DNA from 3 places in the Candidatus Enterococcus palustris genome. Region 2 is predicted to be linked to each of the others. Evidence: riboswitches for the same ligand, from Rfam matches in the RefSeq annotation. Region 2 holds a riboswitch; each other region holds the start of a gene.
The links. Region 2 has a riboswitch for magnesium ahead of A5821_RS16170 (LCP family protein). Riboswitches for the same ligand answer to the same signal wherever they lie in the genome.
Positions count from the first base shown of each region.

Region 1: another riboswitch for magnesium. It lies ahead of A5821_RS01760 (MgtC/SapB family protein); the one in region 2 lies ahead of A5821_RS16170 (LCP family protein).
Region 3: another riboswitch for magnesium. It lies ahead of A5821_RS01505 (phosphatase PAP2/LCP family protein); the one in region 2 lies ahead of A5821_RS16170 (LCP family protein).

Region 1 is NZ_CP147244.1:382,307-388,468, reverse strand. Features, by position in the region: gene A5821_RS01775 (LytR/AlgR family response regulator transcription factor) at 1-101, opposite strand, end outside; gene mgtA (magnesium-translocating P-type ATPase) at 264-2,924, opposite strand; gene A5821_RS01765 (GNAT family N-acetyltransferase) at 3,161-3,658, opposite strand; gene A5821_RS01760 (MgtC/SapB family protein) at 3,691-4,326, opposite strand; M-box (ykoK) riboswitch at 4,679-4,849, opposite strand; gene A5821_RS01755 (hypothetical protein) at 4,992-5,456, opposite strand; gene dnaI (primosomal protein DnaI) at 5,604-6,162, opposite strand, start outside.
Region 2 is NZ_CP147244.1:3,466,652-3,472,813, reverse strand. Features, by position in the region: gene A5821_RS16180 (helix-turn-helix domain-containing protein) at 1-1,409, opposite strand, end outside; gene A5821_RS16175 (FAD-dependent oxidoreductase) at 1,399-2,733, opposite strand; gene A5821_RS16170 (LCP family protein) at 2,892-3,806, opposite strand; M-box (ykoK) riboswitch at 3,938-4,106, opposite strand; gene A5821_RS16165 (DUF4303 domain-containing protein) at 4,374-4,871, shown strand; gene A5821_RS16160 (DUF4809 family protein) at 4,951-5,343, opposite strand; gene A5821_RS16155 (YusW family protein) at 5,605-6,162, shown strand, end outside.
Region 3 is NZ_CP147244.1:317,943-324,104, reverse strand. Features, by position in the region: gene A5821_RS01510 (diaminopimelate dehydrogenase) at 1-942, opposite strand, end outside; gene A5821_RS01505 (phosphatase PAP2/LCP family protein) at 1,031-2,617, opposite strand; M-box (ykoK) riboswitch at 2,818-2,985, opposite strand; gene A5821_RS01500 (ABC transporter ATP-binding protein) at 3,149-4,990, opposite strand; gene A5821_RS01495 (ABC transporter ATP-binding protein) at 5,007-6,162, opposite strand, start outside.

The DNA.
Region 1 (6,162 bases), 680 kb from region 2:
ATATCCTCATAATTGATACTCTTTTCCTGACAAATTTCTTCTACTAGTCTTTTTAACGCTTGTGCTTGGATAACATCATCTTCCAAAATAAAAATACTCATCTTTTTTCAATCCTCGATTAATCGTCATTATACTTAATTATACAAGCTTTTATATAAAAATGCAGGTCAATATCGATAAATAAAAACAAAGACAAAAATCCCATAAAGAATTTCTATCTCTGCTTTTTTAGATAAACTCTAATTATATATGACCTCTGTATTTTACAATAATTCACCAAAGCGTCTCACATAGAATTTTTTAACAATCATTACTAAAATCAAGTAACTAACTATGGTTAGACCTAACCAAGCAAAATAGTTTAATGGCAATTCAGCTAAGCCTAAACTTTGACCAAATCCCGTAAATGGTAAAATCGTTCCAACGGCAATTCCTAATGAAGTAATCGTTGTTAAAATAAATGATGCTCGACTTTGTAAAAATGGCATTTTTGGCGTCCGCAATGTATGGATCACCAAAGTTTGCGACCAAAGGGATTCTACAAACCATCCTGCGTGGAAAATCGCAATAAAGGTTGCTTGCTGTGCTGGTGCTAAGTCATGATAATTGCCGCCAACCAATTGAGGACAGATAACAAAATACATTAATAGATATGTCGTAATATCAAAGACTGAGCTAGTAGGTCCTAACCATGTCATGAACGAACCAATTTTTGAAGCATCCCACTTCTTAGGTTGCTCCAAGTATTCATCATCAACATGATCCCATGGTATCGACATACAAGAAATATCGTAAATCAAATTCAAAAACAGCAATTGTAGAGGTAGCATCGGTAAAAAAGGTAAAAAGATACTAGCAACAACAACTGAAAACATATTACCGAAATTAGAGCTCGCTGTCATTTTGACATATTTCATGATATTCCCAAATGTCGTTCTACCTGCTAACAAGCCTCGTTCCAGAACCATCAAGTCTTTTTCTAGCAAGATGACATCCGCCGATTCCTTTGCAATATCGACAGCCGTATCGACAGAAATGCCTACATCCGCTTCTTTCATAGCAGGCGCATCATTGATTCCATCCCCCATAAAACCAACCGTATGCCCTGCTTCTCTTAATACCTGAACAATTCTTGTTTTTTGTTGTGGGGTCAATTTAACAAAAATGTTATATTTTTCAGCAATCGTTTTTAATTCAAAATCGTTCATTCGTGTAATTTCATTTCCAGTGATTAACTCTTCATTGGCTAACCCCACTTGTTTACACACTGATTTTGTCACTAACGCATTGTCGCCAGTCAATACTTTAACACCGACACCATGATTTTTTAGCGCTTCTAAAGCCGCTTTCGTTGTTTCTTTTGGCGGATCAAGGAAGGCAAGGTAGCCAATCAAAACCATTTCATTTTCATCAGAAACAGAGAATTCATCAACCGTCGCAGGATTTGTTTTTTGAGAAACTGCTAATACACGTAGTCCATCTTCATTTAACTCTTCAACTGTTTTTAAAATTTCACTTTTAAGCTCTTCTGTTAACGGTGTGACTGTGCCTTGATAATCAACATAGCCTGAAATTTCTAGCATTTCTTCTACAGCGCCTTTAGTGATCATTTGCGTTTTTCCAGAAGTATCTTCGATTACAACACTCATCCGACGACGTTTAAAATCAAAGGGAATTTCGTCTACTTTACGATACTCAGAAGGATCAATCGACAGTTCTGATTTTGCTGCATCAATGATGGCAACATCCATTAAATTTTTAAGTCCTGTTTGATAATAACTATTGAAAAAAGCATGACGTAATACACGACTATCTTCTTTCCCATCACAGTCTAAATGATATTCTAGGATAATTTTGTCTTGGGTAAGTGTCCCTGTCTTATCAGTACATAAAATATCGATCGCACCGAAATTTTGAATCGCATTTAAATTCTTTATGATAGTTCCTTTTTTCGCCATACTTGAAGCACCTTTTACAAGATTGGTCGTGACGATCATTGGCAACATTTCCGGCGTTAAACCAACTGCAACTGATAAACCAAAAAGAAAGGCTTCAAACCAATCACCTTTTGTTAAGCCATTGATCAAAAATACTGCAGGTGCCATCACTAACATAAACCGAATCAATAACCATGACGTTTTGCTAATCCCCACTTCAAAATTTGTTTGAGGATTTTTGTCAGAAACATCTTGCGCTACTTTACCGAAAAGCGTACCATCTCCTACTGAGACTACGATTCCTTCCGCGCTACCACTAATGACATTGCTGCCCATAAATACGATATTTTCATACTCTGTTTCAACACTGTTTACCTTTAATTTATAGTCTGCTCTTTTTTCTACTGGATAACTCTCACCTGTCATGGCAGATTGAGAAACAAATAAATCTTTGGTTTTCGTTAGTCGTATATCCGCCGGAATCATATCCCCAGCAGATAATTTTACGATATCACCGCAAACAATTTCTTCTATCGGAAGCTCAACTGTCTTCTTTCTACGAACAACAGTTGCAGTCACCTTTACCAAATTATTCAATTTTTCTGCCGCTTGATTTGATTTAACCGATTGAATCAAGGTCATTGTTCCACTGATCAAGACCATTGCTAAAATGATCAAAACACCGACAAGATCACGATCAGCAGGTGCTGCAATCACATAATCAGTAATAAATGAAATGATCGCTAATGTAAGTAATACAATCGTAAAAGGGGTAAAGTACGCTTTGATCACTTCAAGAAACAATGGTGTTTTCTTTCCATGTGTAATAATATTTTCCCCATATTCTTCTCTAGATAAAACAGCTTGTTGATGGGTGAGGCCTCCTTTTGAAGACTTGAAATACGTTATGATATTTTCTATTGAGTTTCTTGCAAAATACTCATAAGATTGATTACTCTGTTTAGTTTCTAATACTCTTTTCTCCATTTGCTTCTCCTTCTTTCTAAAGCTCTGATCAATAAAATAATGAACAACTGGCAATAAACAACCACTAATTCAATTTTACTGATTTTGTATTTTTTTTAAGGAACGGACTAATGGAAAAAGAGGTGTTGTCATCGGAGGAAACTACTTAACTCTACTAGAAACAAATAGACAATAGTATCCTCATGTTTTTAACAACAGGTTTCTTTTTGCATAAGTCCTTGATCATCTGACTACTGTCATCCATTTGTTTCCATCTCCTTTAGCGTTATATGTTTGATAATTTCAAGTGTTCCAATTCTTTTTTTAGTGTAAATTCTTTTTTTAAATTTTTTCAAAGTCACTTGTCCATCTGAATAGGCATACCCCACACTTTGATAGCCAAAATGATCATAAAAACCCCAAGCTTGCTTACGACCAGTTAAAACTACAGTTTGAAAAGCCATAAGTTCTGCAATTTTTTCAGCAAATTGAAGTAATTTTTTTCCAATGCCGAATCCTTGATAGTCTTCGTTGATGGCCACTTGTTTGATTTGTGCTATTGTTTGGCTCTTTTTTGAAAGAAGTAAGGTTCCTACAACAATCCCATCGATCATCGCTGCTACATGGGTATCCTTTTCTTCATTTAAAGGTAGATCCTTGATCCATTCTTTACCAGCACTTGTTTTTAGCAACTTGTTTCTTAAGTCTATTCCTGCCCAATATTCTTCACTGTTCCAATTTACGATTTTCACCATCACTGTTTTACCATGTTGATTCCTCCGTTCTTTTAATTGTTTAGTTGATTGATTTCAATAACTTCTGAAAACTGAGATAATTCTGAAGTGATCGCATTTACCGCAAGTGTCCCATTTCTTGTCGCTTCGATTTCCAAAAATAGTCGTACTTTTTTCCCTGCTAGATCTGTACATGAAAACTTAGTGAAGGTTAAACAATATTTATCTAACAACTGAATAATCTCTGTTCTAAGCATGACCTCACTAGTATTGCTTGCAATAACAGAAAGATAATGGATCGAATCTGTTTGTTCCTCTTCTTTTTGCACGGTATAGTCATCTATTTTGAAAGATAAATTTCTTAGCAAAATATTGACTAGCATTAGAGCAACTGCACAAATAACTCCTTCAATCACAAATCCAGCTCCAATCATGCTGCCAACAGCTGCTGAACACCATAAGGTTGCTGCTGTATTGATACCAGTCACACTAAATCCTTCTCTTAAAATCACTCCTCCAGCAAGAAATCCAATTCCACTGACTACTTGGGCTGCTATTCGAGTCGGACTACTATCGTCTTGGATCAAAGTAGACAGTGAAACAAATTGGCAAGCACCAAATGTGACTAAGGTCATCGTTCTCATCCCAGCTAATTTTTTTCGCCATTGCCTTTCTGCACCGATGATCATTCCTGCAAAAATACTTGCGATAATATTGATTAAAAATTCATAGGTTTGCCCCTTTCTTAGATTTGAGGTTAGGTGGGAACTTTTTTCGAGACGAAAACTACTTCTCTTTCGCCGTTCTCTAAGTACTGTTCATCATCTGCTCTGGACTTTAATTCTTTAAGTTCTAACTCTTAGACAGTGATGAGATCGAATCGAGGTGGGGTGATTCAGTATTAAGGTTACTTCTCTCTCTTCGTTCGCCAAGTACTGTTCATCATCTACTCTGTCCTTTGGCCAGTCGTAGTGATTCACAGCAAAAAACCTTCCGCCAAAACTCAGCGGAAGGTCATAAATAAGCGCACAAAAAAAAGCCTGCATGATCTAGTCGTTGAGTTTTGGCACTATACAACGTAAAAAGCAGAGCTTTTAGCTACCTTATGAAAAGCCTTGTAATCGACAATCCCTGTTCTACCCATTGGCATCTCTCGATGTTTTTGGGCAGTAGCCTGTGTTTGTATAGGAGCCTCACCTAACAAATCTATTTAGTTGTCTTACAGGTGACACTATACCATCGTTATAAAACAAATGTCAACATTTTTTTATTTATTTCAAAAAAATATTTCTAATTTAAGAATAAAAAACAAACTACCGACGTTACAAAAAGAACGTCGGTCAACTTATACTTATTACATTTTCTCAACTTTGATGACTGCATTTCCAGCTACTTGAGGTGGGATCGACATCGTCATTGCAGGTAATCCAACTAATGTAAATTGAATTTTATCTCCTTTTTTCAACTCATTGCTTGTGATTCCATCCGCGAATTGATCTTTTGATACATTCAGAATAACACCATCATTTTTCATCATACCAATAATTTTTTCAGGATCTTCGATTGCCTCAACTTCCTTTAAAACTAAACGGGTCGAGTGGTCTACAGTTTCATTTTCTTTTGCGTCCTCACCTAAAACTGCTGTAAATATTGATTTTGCTTGTTCATTGTCATTTGATGTTTCATCCGTAGCTTTATTTTGCTTACTACTCATAGCTGTTTCTTCACTTCCCTTTGGCGAATTTTGCTTATTTTTTGCACATGCACCTAAAGAAACCAACGTTAAAATTGTTAGTATTGTTAGTACTCTTTTCTTCATAAGGATCTCCTCCAATACTGATACTTTATTATAAGATATGCTACTACTTTCAGTCCATTACCACCCTCCCCTTAAAAAAAGAAAAAAAGCAGGGAGGAAACTCTAAGAGTCACATCCCTGCCTTATATCAGCGGGCGCAAAAGCACCTCAACCATTTCTACGATCATTACCTGACATCGTTATCTCTTGCGCTAAATAACGAATACGTTCCATGATTCGACGGGCCTTCAACGGCTCTTGTTCACCACGCTGCGTCACAGATAAATGTTTTTCTAGGTCTTTTAAATCAAGGTTTGAAGAAAAAAATGTCACTAATTGTTCTTGCATTCGATATTGTAAAATAACGCTCAGCACGTCATCTCGAATCCAAGAAGTCATTGATTCTGCACCAAGATCATCGATCATTAAAACCGGTGATTTTTTGACTGCATCCAATTTAGGACCGACCATATCTTTACCGATTGCCTGTTTCATTTCGACTGTAAAAGTTGGAAAATGAACAATTGTTGTAACAAAACCACGTTCGGCTAAGCTGTTAGCAATTGCACCTAGCAAAAAGGATTTACCAACCCCAAAGGTTCCTTGCAAATAAAGCCCTTTGTGAAATTCTTTTGGATTAGACGTATACTCGTTTAAAAATTTCATTGTTTCTGCCATCGCTTGAGCACGCCCTTGCGATGCTGTATCAAATCTACCTAAGCTTGCT
Region 2 (6,162 bases):
AGTTCTGAAAGCACATAAACCTCTTTAGCAGAACGGTAGGAACTGGGCTGCATGATATTTGTGATCATCAGATCGTAGGTCATTTTCGAATCGTAAGGCTCAATGGTCAGGCCATTTAAATTTTTCAAGCTCAAGACCAATACCTGAGTCATTACTTCTTTATACAAATGATCCATCTTCAAATCAATTCCGATTCGAGTTTCACCGACAATTTCAAAATCAATGATTGCAAGAACACTAAGATACTTAACAAGCGACCATTCATGTAAACTATTGCCTTTTTCATAACGTTCTCCAAAACATTCCAAACTCCTGTCTAAAAGGGTGTGAGAAAACTCCGCCAATTGATGACTGGACAAATTCTGTTCCTTTTGCCAAATATTTTCCCGATCAAACAGCTCTAGCTCTCCTTTGAAAAAGTAAAGCCGACTATGAATCTGAGAGAAATAATAAAAAATCTTCTTCTCAAGGTTCGGGAAAAATTTTTGTGGGCGATAATACAAAATCACATGCTCTAAGACAAACGTATCCGCTAGTGATGTTGGTGTACGTCTTCCTCGAATCAAACTATAATCAGCAAAATCAGATTCCGACAAAACCGACATACTTGTTAAAAAGATAAAATGCAGTAAACTTTCTTCTTCATCGATTTCAAGAGGATATCGACTAAAGAACCGTAAAACAAAAGAACGAACTGTTTGAAAAAAAGGATCTTGTTCATATACTTGACTTTTGCTGTATAATTCTTTAAATGTTTTTGGCTGTACTACGATTCTTTTCTTACTGATCGTCAACCACAAACTGATTTTTAATTTACTATGCTCTTCAAAAGTAAGAGACAACGCTTTTTCTAGTGCTTCGATGATCCTCAGATTTTGAACGGTCAATGTTTTTTCCTGATGGACTTCATAAGGTGTCAAAAACCAATAAATTTGAAAATAAAAATAACGAATCTGCAACTCTTCCCCTTTTAATTGACCATTGCGGATTTTAAGATCGAATTCTTTGAGCAACAAATTTAACTCTTTGATTTTTCTGAATAAAGAAGACTCGCTGATCATAAATTTAGTCGTCAACTGAGCAATCGTAAATTCACGATAATGAAATAAATAATCAATCAACTGAAACTTGATCGATGCTCGAACATAATCTTCTATAACCTTACTAATAGAAAACTGATCTGACATATGGATCGCCACCCATTGCCCGTCATAAAACAGTGAGCAGTCTTTTTCGTATGGTTTCAAATAATAGCCTAGCTCTTTTAAATCACTTTCAAAAGAAGCTTTTGATACTCCTGAATAATCCAATAACTCAGTATCCTTGATCCGGCCACCAGCTAAGATCACCTTCTTTAAAATCCCAATTTCTCTTGCTTCTTTTTTATCTAATAAGGCTTCAATCTTCATCCGCTTCACTCCACAAACCTTCAAAACCTAGCTGGTTCGTGATATCTATCACGTTGGAATAATAAGGATGATATAAAAAATCTTTTTGATAAAAAGCTTCTAAGGTTTGCCCCGTTTGGATTCCAAGTGCCAATGTATTGATTTTCTCCAAGATATCCGCTTTTGAAACCAATTGCGCACCTAATAATTTATGACTTTCTTTTTCATAAATAATTTTACCGAAAATTGTTTCACTACCAGAAAATAAAGAGCTTTTTTGCTGAACATGAGCAACCGAAATAGGCTGGTCATGAAATAATCCTTCTGCTTCCGTCAATCCTGTACTCGCTATATAATAGTCCACAAGTTTTGTCCCGATCGTCCGAATTGAGCCGACAAATGGCGTAGTTGCTTCTACAAGATTTTGAGCAACAACTAGTCCCGTTCTTACGGCATTGTTCACTAATGGGATGTAAAATGTTTCCTTAGACAAACTGTACGGCACTTGAATACAATCACCGATCGCAAAAATATCTGCTTGGGACGTTTGCAAATACTCATTCACAAAAACGGTCTGGTCCGTGTGTGTTCTGATGTGTTCATCTAAATAAGCTAAGTCAGGGCGAACATTCATCGCAAAAATAGCACTATCACATACTAATTCAGATTTTTTTGTTTCGATCAAAAGACCTTCGTCCGTATCCGTGACTTTTTCTACGGTTTCATCAAAATGAAACATCACACCACGAGCGGCCATTTCAGCTTGTACCGGCTGAATCATTTCTTCATCGAAATACTTAAAGAGCAAATAATCCATCCGCTCAAACAGATGCACTTCTTTGCCTTTTTTTAGCAACGTATCTGCTGCTTCTCCGCCAATTTGACCACCGCCGATCAGTGCTACTTTATTACTATTTTCTAAGTGGTTGATCGCATCCAACACCCCAGGTAAAAATTTATATTTTAAAACCTTTTCTGAATCACTACCAAGAATTTTCTGCGACCATTGACTTGAACCTGTTGCTAAAATCAATTTATCAAATGACATAAAAAAGTCTTCATCCTGTTTTTCATATTTGATGATATGCTGTTTTGAGTCCATGCCAACTACTTTTGCACTCATCAGCAAAGTAATCTCGTTGTCGATTAATTGTTGTTCCGAAATAAACTGAGCCGTTTCGATCGGGTCGATCCTCTCATTAAAATAAAGATTGATACCGCCTGGTAAGTAGCCGATGGTTTGTTGTTTCTCGATTAAATGGATTTCAGCTGTGGGATATTTTTTTCTGATCGCTAAAGCAGCTGATACTCCAGCAAATGAAGCACCAATGATTACGACTTTCACAGTAAAACCTTCTTTCTAAGTAAACCGTTTTCCTAAAGAATAGCATACCCCTACTCTTAACGCATAGAAATAAGCTGATATATTTCATAGACAAAAAAAGATCTGTCTGCTCAGTATAAAAAGAGCAGACAGATCACGTTCACTTGTATGATTCCATTTTACTTATCTTTCATAAAATCTTGAATTGCTTGAGCATTTTTTTGTTCATCAAGTTCGATCACGCTTCCTGATTCCGTATAATCATTAAAATTCCATGATCCTTCTACTGGAACTGAAAGTGATTTTAAGGGCTTCACTTTTCCAGAAAGAAAATCCTTCGCCAAATCGATCAATAAACTTGTTGGTACATTTGTATCGATTTTGCCGACCATTTTCCCAGCAACTTGAGGAAGTTCCCAGACTGGAATCAAATCTTTAGATTGCTCAACTAGCGCATCCATCACTTGCTGCTGGCGTCTGATTCGACCGAAATCGCCTTCTTCATCCATTCTAAAACGAGCATACTGCAATAAACTATTCCCATGCAAGGTTTGCTTTCCTTTCAGAATATCCACACCATCTAAGTTAATATCTTTTTCAGCATCGATTGTTACCCCTTTTGGATAAAGTTCATCAATGATGTCACTAAATTCTTTAAAGTCCATGACAACATAATAATTGATCGGTAAATCAAAGTTGGTTTTCAAGACATCTTTTGTCATTTGTGCGCCGCCATATGCATAGGCTGCATTTATTTTATCTTGCCCGCCATCAGGGAACGTTACATAGCTATCCCTCATGATTGAAATCAATTTAGGCTGTTTGGTTTTCCCGTCATAGTGAGCGACCATCAACGTATCTGAGCGTCCTTGGTCTTCATCATCATCTCTAGAGTCATTCCCAACGACCATGACCGTTAGTTCTTTGTCACTCGTTTGTTCATCACCCGTAAAATTTTGGTTCTTATTAGGAAGTTTTGATTCACTCTCCTCTTTGGCTGTTTGGAAGGAAATCGCCGCATAACAGCCTGCGCTTACAATCACCAGCAGAATTGATAACAGGGTAATAATCATTATTTTTACAGATTTTTTCATTGTTTATTCCTTTCTACAGCTCTATTCATTTCTTGGATAAAAGAAAAATCCCCGCACCAAGAAAACTCAGCGAAGGGATTAGATTACAAAGTTTAAATACATGGCATTCGCCACTTACTTATAACTTACCATGATCTTCTCTTCGTTGAGTTTTAGCACTATATAACGTAAAAAGCATTGCTTTTAGCTACTTTGGAAAACGCCTTAATTCGACGAATTCTGTCCTACCCGTGCCTGTCTTTCGACATTTCTGAGCAGTAGCCTATGTTTATATAGGAGCCTCACCTAACAAGTATTTAATTCATTTTAAACTATAAGCGTATCGTATCACAAAGTCAAATTAAATTTTATATAAGAGACTCACTTTTACAACTATGTTATTTAATTGAAAGTACATTACATCTAAAGCTACATTAGATACCCTACATAATAAACAAATATTCCAAACTAAAAAATCTTTACATTTTCTTAAATAATAGCTATTTTCTATCAAATCGTAACTTTCCATAGACAGACAAGGGTTTATCTGTTTCAATGTTTAAAGGACCTAACATTGGGAGGATAAATATGGAAAATTTTTTAGAGAAACAACAAGAATTCTTTTTCAGCTTTTTAACAGATAGTATCGATAATTTTCTATTAGATCATTCTGATGATACCTTTTATGTATTTGCTTTAGACTGCACTATTTATGAAGAAGGTGAAATCAACCTTTACTTTAATACCGTAGACCTTTGGCAAGAAACAACCGATTATTATACAAGTAAAGGTCATACTTCATCACAGTTAGAAGAAATGAAATATAATGCTCGTGACTGGGATGAAAATCAACGTTTTGCCACTCTTCATCTATTTGACGATTGGGTGGAAGACGAACAAGATATTGAAACAGTTCTCGACTGGCTTTGTCAGCAAATAGTGCTCTTAACAGATAGTGAATCATTCGAGCGTATTCCTAAAACAGAAGATTTCAAGGTATTGGTTTACGATCATGATGAAAATCCATCTGACTCACAAGAAAGATTTGAAAAAATCGGAATGTCTGAACTTTTTCAAATAGAATAATAAAAAAGCCTAACTTTTGGGTCTCACAACAGATTGCAAAAGCAGGCTTTTCTATTTTCTTGAAGTTTGTCTTCACCAGCTAAAAAGAAAATGCTAACTCTTCCAAATTAAAAAGTGTTACCAGAATTTCATTTACTTTCTCTGCTAATTTTTTCTCATCTCTGATCTGATCATTTGTTTCGATCTTTGTTGCCTCATTTGAATAAGTCAGAAAATCATATTCTTCTTTAAGTGTGATTTGATAATCAGCTTTTTTATATAATGTATAATCATCAATCTCATCCATTTGATATTCGCGTTTGTAACCATTTTTTAACACAATCGCAGTTAGCAACGTGTTGACCGTCAAAGCTTCTAAGAGAACTGTTTCTTCATCTAATTTCAATGTATAATTTTCATCTTCAATAATGCCGCAAGCATTACAGCCTCCATCTAATAAGTTGACCGTTCTAGTGATTATCGCTCTTTTCATCTGTACAACTCCTTCCTTCTATTTCTAAACACATTATATCAAAAGCAAAACGCTAATGAGACACTATTTTTCCTAAAAAAAATCATTACACACAAATAAGGCTTTTTTTAAATAAAATAAATAGTAAATGACGATAATAACAAATATATTTTAAACATTATGAGAAATTACTCATATATATTTACTTTATATTTACTTTAGATAATAATATAGACAAGCTACTGTTCATAAAACAGTAGCAAAAAAGAGGAGGTATTTTTTATGAAATTTTTTAAAGGTATGATGGTTGCAGGTTTAGCAATCAGTTTATGTTCTGCTAGTTTAGCAACAGTATCAAGCTCAGCAGATGCAGCAACAGTGGTGGAGTCAAATTACAATAAGACAGTTACTTTATTCAATAAAGCGGACATCTTAGCGTACACAGGTTTATCATTAACTAGTTCAAATGTATCATCTGTTTATAATGAATTAGTTAAAGCAAGTACATGGGAAGCTGCAGGTTATAGTTCATCACAAGCAGCTGTGATTGCAAGAGATTTTGGTAGAAACTATTACAAATCAGTAAACCTGTTGCAAAAAATGACTTATCAAAATGATTTACATCTTAAAGTTATTTTAATCACTAAAGGCTATGTAAAAGCAGAGTTCGGTTTACAATCATACTATGTTCCAGAAGCGCCAGTTACTCCAGAAAAACCTGAAGAACCTGAAGTTCCTGAAACTCCTGAAGTACCAGAAACGCCTGTTACTCCTGAAAAACCAGAAACACCTGCTGAACAATCTGATTTGAAAAAATTAGAAATTCAAATTAAGTATACT
Region 3 (6,162 bases), 620 kb from region 2:
TGTTCGAGTAGACAAATATTTAGGCGCAATATCTAAAACAGTATATGCCCCAAATTGTTTTTCCTTAGCCAAACGAACACAGGCTCTAGCATAAGCAACTAAGACACTTGCCGTAAATTCGGGATTACTCTCCAGCTGTAAATTATATTCGATGACTTGCTTGGTATTTTCATGTGTTGTTCCTGTATGCAGTACCGTGCCGCCATGAGGCATCGCTTTATGTTTTTGATCCAATTCAGACTGAGAAATAAAATGAACCTCAGTATCATAATCTGCAAAGTAATTCGGCATTGTAATGATTTCTTCGCGAATTTTTTCTGCCTGTGATTCATTTTCAAGCACAACAAAACATTCTCTAAAATGTTTATCTCGAGTAGTCAAACCCAGTTGTTCTAAAGCTTTGAGCTTCTCTATAACATCATTGTTTGGAATTGTATATTGAACGGCATCTAATACACCGTCAATTCGTCGTAATGCATCGGAATGACCTTGGCTAACACCTTTACCCCAAAATGTATTCGTCTGTCCAACTGGTAAAATGCTTTGTGCATACAAACGATTCAAACTAAACAAACCTGGGTCCCATCCTGTTGAGATAATCGACGTTGTTTGATTTTCTTTTGCTACTTGATCCACTTTCGCAAAATGCTCTGGAATCTTAGCATGTGTGTCAAAGCTATCGATCGTGTTAAATAAATGAGTCCACTCCGGTGTTTGTGTTGGCAAATCTGTCGCTGAACCGCCGCAAAGAATGCAGACATCGATTTCACCTTTTTTGTGTTTCAATTGCTCCATCGTAAATGCTTTAGAACCTTCTGTTTGCACCGTTTCAGGAGCTCTTCTTGTAAAGACACCGACTAATTCCATATCTTTGTTTTGTTTGATCGAACGTTCAACCCCGCGTCCAAGGTTTCCATATCCAATGATTGCTACTTTTATCATACTAACATTCCTCCACTTCTATAAATCAGATTATACCAAAAGAAAAAGACATCTGACAATTGGAAGTTGAAAAAATGAGTTTCTTCTTTTACTGTTCCATTATATTCAATTGTTTCTTTAATTCCGTGGTGATTTTTTGCTTTTCCTCATCTGAAATACTCTGATAAGAAATCCCTTCTTCCCCAGTATAGCCATCACCTGTAAATCCTTCCCCTTGCATTTGATAACTTTCAATGTTTTCTAGGGCTTTTTGATAATTTTTCATTAAAAGAGTCATTTGATCCAGGGTCATATCGGTTTGACCATTTTCTCCTATTACGTCGAGTAATTCTTGATAACGAAAAACACTTTTCATCGAAGTTAATTCTTTGGTAAGCTGAATCGTTACCTCTCGCTGCCTCTTTTGTCTGCCGTAATCGCCTAAAGGATCTTCATAGCGCATTCTCGCATACTGTAATGTTTCCCAGCCGCCTAAATGCTGTTCCCCTTTTGGATAATGAATTCCTTCTGCATCAAACTCAAAATCATTATTGACGGTGACACCGCCAACTGCGTCACTTAAAGCTGCTAAACCATCCATATTGATCACAAAATAATGATTGATTGGGATATCTAAATAATGTTCAACCGTATCGATCATCATCTCGTCTCCACCAAAGGAATGAGCATGATTGATTTTGTCATAGACGCCATCTTTCCCAATGATTTCGACATAAGCATCTCTGGGAATACTTGTGATCGTAGTTTTCTTCAATTGATTATTGACGGTGACCACCATAATCGTATTTGCTCGAAAATCTGTTTTGCGTTTAGAATCATTTGCGATACCTAACAGTAAGAAACTCGCAGGTTCACTATTTCCTAACTCTGCGGCTTTATTTTTTCGATTTAGTGGCTGATACATTTTATCGGCAGTTTTTTGGACTTTTTGAAACACCGCAGCACCATAAGCTGAAGCTCCAGCAACGACTAGTAAAAGCACTGTTAGCGTACCTAAAATAGTTCTTTGAATGAACTTTTTTTTAGCAATAGGAGTAGAAAATTCTCTATTAAGGTACACTCTTTGCAAGAAAACAAAAGAGAACTTGACCCAAGTATAGCTTAAAAGAAAACCTGCAAGCACATCACTCGGATAATGAACTCGTAAATAAATCCGGCTCAATCCAATCAAAAGAACATACACGATCAAAGTGTTTTTAAAAAACTTGTAATGCTTCATTTCCTTTGAATAAACGGTTTGTAAAATCATGATCATCGAACAAGCTAAGCACATGGCTAAGAGCGAATGCCCACTTGGAAAACTATAGGAAGTTCGTTCAGCCAACTGTTCTACATTTGGTCTCTGCCGCGCCACAAGCTGCTTTAAGACAAATCCAAAAGCGCTGACTACTAAGACATTACTACTTAGCCAAACTGCCAATAACTTATGTTTATTTCGCCAAAGTATAAATGAGACTATCAAGCTAACAACAAAAATCGGCATGATCGTAGCACTTTTGGCAACTAAATCCACAATACTGGTCAGTAATTGACTCGGTTTCCAATTAAAGTGATAAATCGCTGAATCTAACTGAACAAACCATGATTCTTGTTTTACAACTAAAAAGGTTAGCAATGAAAAAAATACGACACTTAAAACTGCTGGAGTAAATTTCTTTTCTTTCAACGTATACATGTGATAAATCCCTTCATTCATATATTCAGTAAAACAACCAAGTTAAAGATTATTTCCAAGTACTTTTCACAGGAATATCATACAACTAAAAAAATTTTGATTCTTAATTGACAGTAGTGAATCATCTAAAGGCATACAGTTGACTCTTATTTACCAAAAGAAAAAAGCCAAACATGCTTTCCCTAAGACGTTTGACTTTCAATCAATCTCATCGTCTGAGTTTTAGCACTATACAACGTAAAGAAAAATTCTTAGCTATTTTATGAAAAGCCTTAATTCGACAATTCCTGTTTTACACATTGGCGTCTTTCGACGTTTCTGCGCAATAGCCTGTGTTTGTATAGGAGCCTCACCTAACAAGGTTATTTATCTATTTATTTTGTTAAATAGTAACGCTGGAAAAAAATTTTTTCAAGTTATTTTATGACTCTTTAGTTTTTCTTAATTTAAAATCTGAAAAAGATAGCATCAATAAACAAGCAGAAGCAATCATCAAAATAGGATTGATGATTGCTTCTGCTATACTCTATTTTACTCATCTAACTCTTCAAATTGTGAGTTATAAAGTGACGCATAATAACCGCCTTGAGCAAGTAATTCTTCATGTGTTCCTTGTTCTTTAATATCGCCATCTTGCATATACAAAATCTTATCCGCATCTTTGATCGTTGATAAACGGTGCGCAATAACAAATGACGTACGACCAGCCATTAAATTATTCATAGCACCTTGAATCAAGCCTTCTGTTCTGGTATCAACAGATGATGTTGCTTCATCAAGGATCAAAATCGGTTTATCAGCTAAGATTGCGCGGGCAATTGTTAAAAGTTGTTTTTGACCTTGGGAAATGTTGGAAGACTCTTCATTTAATTCCATATTGTAACCACCAGGCAACGTTTGGATAAAGTGATGAACGTGAGCGGCTTTCGCGGCTTCATAGACTTCTTCATCCGTTGCATCTAAACGACCATAGCGTAAGTTTTCCATGATGGTTCCTTTAAATAACCAAGTGTCTTGTAAAACCATCCCAATATTTTTACGTAAATCTGCACGATTAAAGTCTTTGATATTATGACCATCGATTTTGATTGCGCCAGATGTTACATCGTAAAAACGCATCAATAATTTAACCATAGTTGTTTTACCTGCACCAGTTGGTCCAACGATTGCCACTGTTTGGCCGGGATCAACATGTGAACTGAAATCATTGATAATGATTTTGTCTGGTGTATACCCGAAACGAACATGTTCAAAATCGACCATCCCTTTGGCTTTGTCGATTTTAACTGGATTTGGTACTGTTTGTGCTTCTTCATCTTCTTCAAGAAATTCAAAAACACGTTCAGCTGCTGCTGCCATTGATTGGAGTAAGTTTGATACTTGAGCCAATTGGGCAATAGGTTGTGTTAAGTTACGAACATATTGGATAAACGCTTGGATATCTCCGACCGTGATCGTGCCATTATAAGCTAATATTCCACCAAAAATCGCTACTGCAACGTACCCTAAATTTCCAACAAAGTTCATGATCGGTTGCATCAAACCTGAAAGAAATTGGGATTTCCAAGCTGATTTGAATAAGACATCATTTTGTTTTTTAAATTCTGTAAGTGAATTTTCTTCATCGTTGAATAGACGTACGATGTTATAACCACCGATGGTTTCTTCTACTTTACCATTGATCACGCCAAGATATTCTTGTTGTGTTTTAAAGTATTTTTGCGAATTTTTCACAACGATCAAAATTAAGATCATTGAAATTGGGACGATCAAAATCGCAATACCTGTCATTTGCACAGAAATCGATAGCATCATGACAATAACACCAATGATAGTGAATACTGATGTAATCAGCTGTGTGATCGATTGGTTTAGTGATTGACCTAGAGTATCCACATCATTGGTGATACGAGATAAGACTTCACCCGTTGTACGACTCTCAAAATAATTCATTGGCATACGATTGATTTTTTCTGAAATTTCTTTACGCATGCGATATGTGATTTTTTGCGAAATCGTTGACATGATCCAACCTTGAATGATCCCAAAAGCGGATGCCACTAAGTAGAGCCCTAACATAAAGAGTAAGATTCCACCAATTTTATTAAAATCGATTCCGCCAGTTCCTTGATATTTTTTGATTAAACCATTAAACAATTCTGTGATTGCTTGGGATAAAATTTTTGGACCCCAAATATTAAATACGGTTGAAGCAATTGCAAAGATCATTACAAAGAAAACGGGTATTTTATAAGCACCAATATAGGAGATTAATTTTTTTAGTGTTCCTTTAAAATCTTTGGCTTTTTCCACTGGAGCGCCATGCCCAGGTCCGCGTCCGCCACGAGGGCGATTTTGTGTTTGTTCTGCCATTATTCTTCGCTCCTCCCTACTCTGCTTCTTCTATGCCTAATTCAGCATTACTCAATTGTGATTGAGCAATTTCTTGATAGACAGTGGATGATTTCATTAATTCATCATGTGTTCCATGATCTACAACACGACCTTCGTTCAATACGATAATATTATCTGCGTGAAGAATCGTAGAGATTTTTTGAGCAACGATGATTTGCGTCGCACCTTTGATATTTTCAGATAAGGCTTTTCTCAACGCCACATCTGTTTTATTATCCAGTGCTGAGAATGAGTCATCAAAGATCAAGATTTTAGGATTTTTCGCTAAGGCACGAGCGATGGATAATCGTTGTTTTTGTCCACCAGAAACGTTCGTTCCACCTTGAGAAATTTCCCGATCGTAGCCTTTTTCATTTGAATCGATGAATTCTTCAGCTTGAGCAATTTCAGCTGCTTTTCGCATTTGTTCATCCGAGATATTTGCATCCCCAAATTTGATATTTGAGGCAATATCACCTGAGAATAAGATCCCTTTTTGCGGCACAAATCCAATGATTTCATGTAATTTATGCAAACTCATCTCACGAATATCGATGCCATCGATCGTAATTCGTCCACCTGTTACATCAAACAAACGTGGGATCAAGTTAACGATCGTTGATTTACCTGAACCTGTTGAACCAATCAACGCTGTTGTTTGACCTGGTTTTGCCGTAAAGTTGATATGATGTAAGACATCTTCATCCGCATCGCCGTAACGGAATTCTACCGCTTCAAATTTCACTTCACCTTTGAAGTCATGGTCATCTTTAGGTTGTTCTGGATCTTTGATCGTTGGTTCTGTTTCGAGAACTTCTTCCACACGACCAGCAGCAACATTAGCACGAGGTAAGATAATTGAAACCATTGACAACATCATAAAGGCCATAACGATTTGCATCGTATACGTAATAAAGGCCATCATATCCCCAACTTGTAATTGACCGTTATTCATATTATGTCCGCCGACCCAAACGATCAAAACTGAAATACCATTCATCAATAACATCATGACTGGCATCATAATAGACATTGCACGGTTAACGAATAATTGAGTTTTCATTAAATTCGTATTCGCAACATCAAAACGCTCTTCTTCGAATTTTTCACGTGAAAATGCACGAATAACAGGTAATCCAGTGATGATTTCA